Regions from separate parts of the Burkholderia sp. NLJ2 genome, predicted to be linked through region 1. Evidence: predicted binding sites of a transcription regulator. Region 1 holds the regulator's gene; each other region holds the start of a gene.
The links. Region 1 encodes HrcA, which represses chaperone genes, less so after heat shock. Its sites were predicted from a motif close to TTAGCACTCNNNNNNNNNGAGTGCTAA; they were not measured.

Region 1 (3,274 bases):
AATGCGGTGGAATGCCTTGCCGCCGCCGGCGAGGAATTCGTCGCGCACTTCCATGCCGATCTCCTCGATCGTCTCCAGGCAATCGGCCGTGAAACCGGGACAGAACACGTCGGCCCGCCGCACGCCGGCCTCGCCGAACTCGCGCAGCGTCGGCGCGGTGTACGGCTGCAGCCATTCGGCCTTGCCGAAGCGCGACTGAAAGGTGACGCGGCATTCTGTCGTCGACAGCCCGAGCACGGCCATCAGCAGCGCGCCCGTCTGCTGGCACTGGTCGTGATAGGGATCGCCGAGGTCGAGCGTGCGCTTCGGCACGCCGTGAAAACTCAGCACGAGCTTGTCGCCGGCCGCGAAGTCGGGCCGGCCGTGCTGCGCCCAGTACTGGCGCACCTGCTCGGCAAGCGCGTGGATATAGGCCGGATGGTCGGCGTAGTGCCGCACCGTGCGCACCTCCGGCTGGTTGCGCATGCGCGCGAGCGCGGCGAATGCGGCATCGAACGCGGTGGCCGTGGTCGACGCCGAGTATTGCGGATACATCGGCATCAGCAGCACGCGCTCGACGCCCGAGCGCTTGAACTGCGCGAGCGCCTGCGCAATGTTCGGGCTGCCATAGCGCATCGCGTAGTCGACGAGCACGTGATAGCCGTTCGACACGAGCAGGTGCCGCACGCCGTCGGTCTGGCGCTCGGTGTGCACGCGCAGCGGCGAGCCCTCGGGCATCCAGACGGCCGCATATTTCTTCGCGGACGCGCGGCCGCGCAGCGGCAGGATCAGCGTGCGCAGCAGCACCTGCCAGACGGCCTGCGGGATCTCGACGACCCGCGGATCCGACAGGAATTCGGCCAGATAGCGCCGCACCGCGCGCGGCGTGGGGGCGTCGGGCGTGCCGAGATTGATCAGCAGCACGCCGATGCGATGGGCAGCCGCGATGCTCGAAGGCGGCTCAAGATCGAAACGCATGGACAAGTACGTGCTCGGGGCACGGGACCGGACGGCTCTCAATTATAGCGGGCCGCCCCGCGCCGTTCGGCCGACTGTCGGCACAGGCGGCGCCGCGGCACGATGACGGGGCGGGATCGGGCTGGCGATCGCAGGTTATTGCTGGCTCAGCGTGAGCGACAGCAGGCGCGCGGTGATGTCGACGATCGGTATCACGCGGTTGTACGCCATGCGGGTCGGGCCGATCACGCCGAGCGTGCCGACGATCTGCCCGTTCACCTCGTAAGGCGCGGTGACGACGCTCATTTCCTCGATCGGCACGAGCGTCGATTCGCCGCCGATGAAGATCTGCACGCCCTGGGCGTGGCTCGACACGTCGAGCAGTTGCAGGAGGCCCGTCTTTTGGTCGAACACGTCGAACAGCTTGCGCAGCCGCGCCATGTCGGAGGAAAGATCCGCCACTTCGAGCAGGTTGCGCTCGCCGGAAATCAGCACGGTGTCCTCGGTGTCGGGCACCTCGGTGCTGGCCGTCACCGCCAGATGCATCAGTGCGGTCATGTCGCCGCGCAACTGGTCGATCTCGTCGCGCAGGCGGCGGCGCACCTCGTCGAACGACAGGCCGGCGAAATGCGCGTTGATGTAATTGGACGCCTCGGTCAGCTGCGACGGCGAGTAGTCGCGCGGCGTCGCGAGCATCCGGTTCTGCACGTCGCCCTCGGGCGTGACGATGATCAGCAGGATGCGCTTGTCCGACAGGCGCATGAACTCGATCTGCTTGAACACGTGGCTGCGCCGCGGCGTCAGCACGACGCCGGCGAACTGCGACAGGTTCGACAGCACGCTCGCGGCGGCCGCGACCACCCGCTGCTGCGGCTCGCCGGCCTGCAGCGTGTTCTGCACCTGCCGCGCGACGGCCTCGGCGTCGATCGGCGCCTCGACCGTCAGCATCGTATCGACGAACAGCCGGTAGCCGCGCGGCGTCGGCACGCGGCCGGCCGACGTGTGCGGGCTCGACACAAGGCCGAGCTCCTCCAGGTCGGACATCACGTTGCGGATCGTCGCCGGGCTCAACTCGAGCCCGGAATAACGAGACAACGTGCGCGATCCGACTGGCTGACCGTCGGCGATATACCGTTCGATCAGGGTTTTCAGGAGGGTTCGTGCGCGAGGATCTAGCATGGTGGAAAATTTTAGCGCAACCGCGCGACCGCGGCGAGTGGCGTCGGCCACCATTGCGCGGGCCGGCCCGATCCGGCCCCGCCGTCGCACAGCCGGTTCTTTTCGTCAACGAGCTATGGTGTAATGCCGGCATGAAAACCGGTAATCAGTTCAACACTGTCGCGCTCGTCGGCCGGAGCAACACGCCCGGCATCGCCGAGCCGCTCGCCACGCTGGCTGCCAGCCTGGCGAAGCTGGGCTTCGAGGTCGTCTTCGAAGGCGATACCGCGCGCGAATTCGGCATCGCCGGCTATCCGGCGCTCACGCCGGCCGAAATCGGGGCGCGTGCGGACGTGGCGGTCGTGCTGGGCGGCGACGGCACGATGCTCGGCATCGGCCGCCAGCTCGCGCCGTACCGGACGCCGCTGATCGGGATCAACCACGGGCGGCTCGGCTTCATCACGGACATCGCGGCGGCCGACATGCACGCGCTCGTCCCCGTGATGCTGGCGGGCAAGTTCGAGCGCGAGGAGCGCTCGCTGCTCGAGGCCAGGATCATGCGCGACGGCGAACCGATCTACCACGCGCTCGCGTTCAACGACGTCGTCGTGAACCGCAGCGGCTTCTCCGGGATGGTCGAGCTGCGCGCGTCGGTCGACGGCCGGTACATGTACAACCAGCGTTCGGACGGCCTGATCGTCGCCACGCCGACGGGCTCGACCGCGTACGCGCTGTCGTCGGCCGGCCCGATCCTCCATCCGCAGCTCCAGGGCATCGTGCTCGTGCCGATCGCGCCGCACGCGCTGTCGAACCGGCCGATCGTGCTGCCCGACGATTCGAAGATCGCGATCCAGATCGTCGGCGGGCGCGACGTCAACGTGAACTTCGACATGCAGTCGTTCACCGCGCTCGAACTGAACGACACGATCGAGGTGCGCCGCTCGAAGCACACGGTGCCGTTCCTGCACCCGGTCGGCTACAGCTATTTCTCGACGCTGCGCAAGAAGCTGCACTGGAACGAACACGCATCGAACGAAGACGACAAGGCGTTCTGACGCCCCTCCGCCGACACCATGCTCCGCCACCTCTCGATCCGCGACTTCGTCATCGTGGCCGCGCTCGATCTCGAATTCGACAGCGGCTTTTCCGTCTTTTCCGGTGAAACCGGTGCCGGGAAATC
Region 2 (3,274 bases), 1.2 Mb from region 1:
CCAGGTGCTTGACCTTCGACAGGCGGTTCCAGCCGAAGAAGAACAGGCCGACGAACGTCGATTCGAGGAAGAACGCCATCAGGCCTTCGACCGCGAGCGGCACGCCGAAGATGTCGCCGACGTAGTGCGAGTAGTACGACCAGTTCGTGCCGAACTGGAATTCGAGCGTGATGCCGGTCGTCACGCCCATCGCGAAGTTGATCCCGAACAGCTTGCCCCAGAACTGGGTCATGTCCTTGTAGACCTGTTTGCCGGTCATCACGTAGACGGCTTCCATGATGACGAGCAGCCAGGACAGGCCGAGCGTCAGCGGCACGAACAGGAAGTGGTAGAGCGCCGTGATGCCGAACTGCAGACGTGACAGATCGACGACTTCACTACTTATCATGGTGGTCTCCCTCGGTAGATGCAGGCGCCGGTACCGAGAGCAGTTTCTCGGCGACGGCGGCAGGCGGAAGCGACATGTGCTCGGCCTGCGGATGATTGAAAAATGCGTATTTGAGCGACATCAGGAGGATCAGCTTGACGATCAGCACCACGGTGATGTCGCGGGCGAGGGTCGGCCCGCGAGCCCACGCGGCGATGCGCGCGCGCCAGCCGATCACGCCGGCCGGCCGCGGGGGAGGGGGCGGCGCAGGCTCTTTATTGATCGAGATCAAGGCGATTATCCTGAATCGATTTAGGTCGGATTGGGGGCGACTTTACGTCGGATTTATGACGGCCGTGAAGCTGTTTTAATCCTTTTGCGCCTGACATGCCAATTTTAAAAGGACAGCTTTCCGATGCCGAGTGCTGCGCTGCGGCAGACCGTCGCGAAACGCGGGCCGAAACTTGAGGCAGATCAAGGTTATGCGGAAGGGGTCCGCAAACAGCCTAATACCTGATGAATCAGGTCAATTAATCGGCGGAGAAACGAACGGCGAAGCGGGTGAAAAGCACGTGCAAAAGACGGGCGAAAAAAAACCGCTGCCGGTCGGGCAGCGGTTTTCGATGAGGCGCTCTGAATCGTCGGGGATTTATGCGTATTCGGCGAGGGCGGTGCGCATCTTTTTCATTGCGCTCGCTTCGATCTGGCGGATGCGTTCCGCGGACACGCCGAACTCGGCGGCGAGATCGTGCAGCGTCGAGCCGCCCGAGCCGTCGTCGTCGACGTGCAGCCAGCGCGCCTCGATGATGCGGCGGCTGCGCGCGTCGAGCGCGTCGAGTGCCTGCGCGATGCCGTCCGTCTGCAGCGTGTCGCGCTGACGCGCGGCGAGCACGGCGGTCGGCTCGTTGTGCGAGTCGGCCAGGTAGGCGATCGGCGTGTACGACTCCTCGCCGTCTTCCACCTGCCCTTCGAGCGCGATGTCGCCGCCCGACAGGCGCGTTTCCATCTCGGCAACGTCTTCGCGCTTGACGTTGAGCTCTTGTGCGAGACCGTCGATTTCCTCGGGCGTCATCGCCTGCATGCTCTTCTTGTGGCTGCGCAGGTTGAAGAACAGCTTGCGCTGCGCCTTCGTCGTCGCGACCTTCACCATGCGCCAGTTGCGCAGGATGTACTCGTGGATCTCGGCCTTGATCCAGTGGATCGCGTACGACACGAGACGCACGTTCTGGGCCGGATCGAAGCGCTTCACGGCCTTCATCAGGCCGATGTTGCCTTCCTGGATCAGGTCGCCGTGCGGCAGGCCGTAACCGAGATAGTTGCGCGCGATCGACACGACGAGACGCAGGTGCGACAGCACGAGGCGGCGCGCCGAGTCGAGGTTGTTGTCTTCGCGGAACTCGGTGGCGTACTGGCGTTCCTCTTCGGCCGTCAGCAGCGGAATGCGATTGACGGCCTGGATATACGAATCGATGTTGCCAAGCTGGCCCGGCAACATCGATTGAGCTGCGAGCGCCAGCGAGCCTGCCGATTCGGCCTTGGCCGGCGTCGGGCTCAGGGTGTTCGGAAGGGTCAGGGCGTTGCTCACTAAAAACTCCTTTGGAATCAGGGACAAACCCTGGGTCTCGAATGAGAGACCGGGGCCAATCTTAGCACTCCCACAAACCGAGTGCTAATTCCTTAGAGCGGGCGTGGGCATCTGAGTTCCCGATTTTTCTATCGAGATATTCGAATCGATAGTCTAATCTGCGACCAAGGCGGTGAATCGAAGTTCCGTAAACCGTTGTTTCTGATGGGAATCAGTAGACGATTCCGATTTTTGTCGATTTGGAAGGAAGCCATTTCGCTTCGTGATGCCGATCGGAAAAGTCCTTTACCATACCATTCAGTTCGCTCGGGCCAGGCCGTCGCGGCAGGCTCCATTCAACCCAAAAAGTTGGAGTGTCAGATGAACAATAAGAAGAATCGCCGGCCCCGCAGCCGGCTTGCGCTGCATGCCATGCTGGCGGCGTCACTTCTGGGCGGATCGGGTGCGGCGTTCGCGGATCGATGGGGGATCCAGGCGGGCGGCGGGTTTTCGGATCGTCACGGGATCGACAAGGCCGATCTCGGCGTGGCGTGGGATCCGGGCTGGAACTGGTGGGAAATCGGCGGCTGGCACTTCGCGTTCGTGATGGAAGGCCACGTCGGCTACTGGCACACGGGCGGCAATGTCCACGGCAGCCTCGGCGAGTTCGGGGCGACGCCGATGTTCCGCTTCATCAAGAGCGCGGGCCAGGTGCGCCCGTTCGTCGAGGCCGGCGCCGGCATCCGGTTCCTGACTTCCCCGACGATCTCCACCCATCTTTCGCTCGGCACGTCGTTCCAGTTCGTGGACGTCGTCGGTGTCGGCGCACAGTTCGGAGAACGCCAACAGTATCAGGTCGGTTACCGTTTTCAACATGTGTCTAACGCGGGTATCAAAGAGCCGAATCCTGGTATAAATTTCCACCAGTTCTACGTGCAGTACAACTTCTGATCCGCATGCCCGCGCACGGCGTGCGCGTTGCCGAGGAGTCAGGCGATGGCGAAGGTGGTCGATGCGATCCGCGCGCTCGAGCGCGATCGGTTCCGGGCGATGGTGGACGGGGACGGCGAGGCGCTCGACGCGCTGCTGTCGGACAAGGTGTTCTTCGTGCACACCAACGGCAAACGTGAAACCAAGCAGCAGTTCATCGACGCCATCGTCGCCGGCCGCCGCCGCTATCGTCAGATCGAAATCCAGTCGCAGGACGTGCTGCCCGTCGGCGGCGAAACCTGCGTCGTCACCGGGCGCGCGTTGATCGAGATGGAAACGAACAACGGCGGCCTGGTCTTTCCGATAGCCTATACGTCCGTCCACACCGAGGAGCAGGGCCGCTGGTGCCTGCT
Region 3 (3,274 bases), 160 kb from region 1:
TGCCCATGCCGCCCATGCCGCCCGGCATGCCGCCAGCCATCGGTGCATCTTCCTTCGGCAGTTCTGCAACGGCTGCGTCCGTCGTCAGCAGCAGGCCTGCAACCGAAGCTGCGTTCTGCAGTGCGGTGCGCGTGACCTTGGTCGGGTCGACGACGCCGGCTTCGACCATGTCGACGTACTCGCCCGTCGCTGCGTTGTAGCCGTAGTTGCCCGTGCCTGCAGCAACTGCCGCCACCACGACGCTGGCTTCTTCGCCGCCGTTCGTGACGATCTGGCGCAGCGGCTCTTCCATGGCGCGCAGCACGATCTTGATGCCGGCGTTCTGGTCGGCGTTCAGGCCGGTCAGGCCTGCGATCGCGGTGCGTGCGCGGATCAGCGCGACGCCGCCACCTGCCACGATGCCTTCTTCCACAGCCGCGCGCGTTGCGTGCAGTGCGTCTTCGACACGCGCCTTCTTTTCCTTCATTTCGACTTCGGTCGCAGCACCGACCTTGATCACTGCCACGCCGCCGGCCAGCTTGGCCACGCGCTCTTGCAGCTTTTCACGGTCGTAGTCCGACGTCGCTTCTTCGATTTGCGCGCGCACTTGCTTCACGCGTGCTTCGATGTTCACGGCTTCGCCTGCGCCGTCGATGATCGTCGTGTTTTCCTTGCCCACTTCGATGCGCTTCGCCTGGCCCAGTTCTGCCAGCGTTGCCTTCTCGAGCGTCAGGCCGGTTTCTTCCGCAACCACTTGACCACCGGTCAGGATCGCGATGTCTTCCAGCATCGCCTTGCGACGATCGCCGAAGCCCGGTGCCTTGACCGCAACGGTCTTCAGGATGCCGCGGATGTTGTTGACGACCAGCGTTGCGAGCGCTTCGCCTTCGACGTCTTCAGCGATGATCAGCAGCGGACGGCCAGCCTTCGCGACTTGCTCGAGTACCGGCAGCAGATCACGGATGTTCGACACCTTCTTGTCGTGCAGCAGCACGAACGGGTTGTCGAGGACGGCGACTTGCTTGTCCGGGTTGTTGATGAAGTACGGCGACAGGTAGCCGCGGTCGAATTGCATGCCTTCGACGACGTCGAGTTCGTCGGCCAGCGACTTGCCGTCTTCGACGGTGATCACGCCTTCCTTGCCGACCTTGTCCATCGCTTCAGCGATGCGATCGCCGATCGACGAATCGCTGTTCGCCGAGATCGAGCCGACCTGTGCGATTTCCTTGTTCGTCGTGCACGGCTTGCTGATCTTCTTCAGCTCTTCGACAGCCGCTGCGACTGCCTTGTCGATGCCGCGCTTCAGGTCCATCGGGTTCATGCCCGATGCGACGTACTTCATGCCTTCGCGAACGATCGATTGCGCGAGGACGGTTGCCGTCGTCGTGCCGTCGCCTGCGTTGTCGCTGGTTTTGGAAGCGACTTCCTTGACCATTTGCGCGCCCATGTTCTGGAGCTTGTCCTTCAGCTCGATTTCCTTCGCGACCGACACACCGTCCTTGGTGACCGTCGGGCCGCCGAAGCTGCGCTCGAGCACCACGTTGCGGCCCTTCGGACCCAGCGTGACCTTGACTGCGTTGGCGAGAATGTTCACGCCTTCGACCATCTTCGAACGGGCGGAATCGCCGAATACGACGTCTTTAGCTGCCATCTTCTAACTCCTTGAATTCTTGGGAATATGTACCGTCGGTGGACGCTTAGTTAGCGTTGACCACGGCCATGATGTCTTCTTCGCGCATGACCAGCAGTTCCTGGCCGTCGACCTTCACGGTCTGGCCTGCGTACTTGCCGAACAGGACGCGATCGCCGACCTTCACGTCGAGCGCGATCGGGGCACCCTTGTCGTCACGCTTGCCCGGGCCGACCGCGAGGATCTCGCCTTGATCCGGCTTTTCAGCAGCGGCTTCGGGGATGACGATGCCCGAGGCGGTCTTGGTTTCCTGATCCAGACGCTTGACGATCACGCGATCGTGCAAAGGACGAAGGTTCATATTCACTCCTCTCTTGACTGAGATTGAAGAACGCTTAGGGAATCTGCCCGGCAAATCGCCCGGCAGAGAATTGTTAGCACTCTCGTGCAGCGAGTGCTAATTATATGGACGGGTTTTGACAAATTCAAGAAGGGGAGCCGGAGGAATTTTCGGGGCAGCGAGGTTCGCTCGACCCGGTACTTTGTTCGCTTGAGATTGGGCTTGAGGCGACGTGGAAAAGGCAGGATTCGCAATGAATATATCCTGCAAGAACAATGGCTTAGGAAAAAGCCTGAGCGCCGACGGCAGCATCCCGGAGGATGCCGTGAGTTGCTTGCTCGGTCCATCGCGATGGCGATGCAGCAGCGGCCGTGGCACCTCGGGGATTCCCGTATATCACGAGCGAGTCCGGCCAAAATAAATGGGGTGCAAACATATGGTCGTGCTCCAGGCGCAGGCAGTTCGTAACAGCGGCCCTCCCCTCGGGATCCGAGCAGTTTGTCGCCCTGCCGCCTCGTAGCCGACACTTGACCGGCAGTCGTGAACGCCTGATCGACCGCTCATCGGTCGGAAGGAGAAGCGTCCTCTGCTGCGCGGCGTCGGCGGGTTGCGCGCGCGGACGCAACCCGCCCCCAAGCCGCATGTTCACAGAGAATGGTCAAAATGCCTTGCCTTGCGCGAGCCCCGCATCCGACCGGGTCGTGACATCCGGCGCTTCAAACCGATCGCTCTCCGATCCGATCTTCCTGCGCCGGCGCACGTCGACCACCTTCACCCCGCCGGGCTTGTTGCGTCCTCGATCAAACTTCTGCTCCGAAACATCGTGGCGCTCGCACGTATTCTTCACCAGCCCGCCCCGAATCCAGACGCCGTGCAAGATCCGCACGTTCCGTTCGTCGACAGATCATCCGTCGAACTCGTCTTGTCGCAGGGTCAGGTCACGAAGATCTCGCTCGCCCAATCACCACGAGGAACACCTCGGATCGCTCTCACTTCCCCCCATTAACCGGACGAATCAAGCGGCATTTTTAAGGCTGCCGGAAGCAGCACCCTCGGTCATCGCACCCCGCGCGACCTGACCAGGGACCATGAAATTCTCCGCCATCGAGAAATCGTCGACCATATCGAGCCGATAGCCGTGCGTATACGCAGCGCTCAATTGAAAGCCGTTTTCCGGACGAAGCGCCAATTTCTGACGAAGTCGATAGATGTGGGTGTCAAGGCTTCGCGACGTTCCATCCAGCGCCCTCCCCCATGCCAGCGTCGACAAGGCATCTCGGGAGACCACGCTTCCAAGATTATTGAACAGGCAACTTGCCAAGGAA

Region 2: a site for HrcA is predicted at 2,014-2,040, ahead of rpoH (RNA polymerase sigma factor RpoH). Genes of this name have one in related genera too.
Region 3: a site for HrcA is predicted at 2,044-2,070, ahead of R9B84_RS04305 (co-chaperone GroES). Genes of this name have one in related genera too.

What each region holds. Positions count from the first base shown of each region.
Region 1 is NZ_CP137808.1:789,377-792,650, reverse strand. Features, by position in the region: gene hemH (ferrochelatase) at 1-957, opposite strand, end outside; gene hrcA (heat-inducible transcriptional repressor HrcA) at 1,093-2,115, opposite strand; gene R9B84_RS03615 (NAD kinase) at 2,247-3,149, shown strand; gene recN (DNA repair protein RecN) at 3,168-3,274, shown strand, end outside.
Region 2 is NZ_CP137808.1:3,178,952-3,182,225, reverse strand. Features, by position in the region: gene R9B84_RS14690 (cytochrome ubiquinol oxidase subunit I) at 1-388, opposite strand, end outside; gene cydP (cytochrome oxidase putative small subunit CydP) at 378-665, opposite strand; gene rpoH (RNA polymerase sigma factor RpoH) at 1,017-1,952, opposite strand; gene R9B84_RS14675 (acyloxyacyl hydrolase) at 2,313-2,882, shown strand; gene R9B84_RS14670 (nuclear transport factor 2 family protein) at 2,928-3,274, shown strand, end outside.
Region 3 is NZ_CP137808.1:949,130-952,403, reverse strand. Features, by position in the region: gene groL (chaperonin GroEL) at 1-1,630, opposite strand, end outside; gene R9B84_RS04305 (co-chaperone GroES) at 1,677-1,970, opposite strand; gene R9B84_RS04300 (hypothetical protein) at 2,608-2,835, opposite strand; gene R9B84_RS04295 (response regulator transcription factor) at 2,965-3,274, opposite strand, start outside.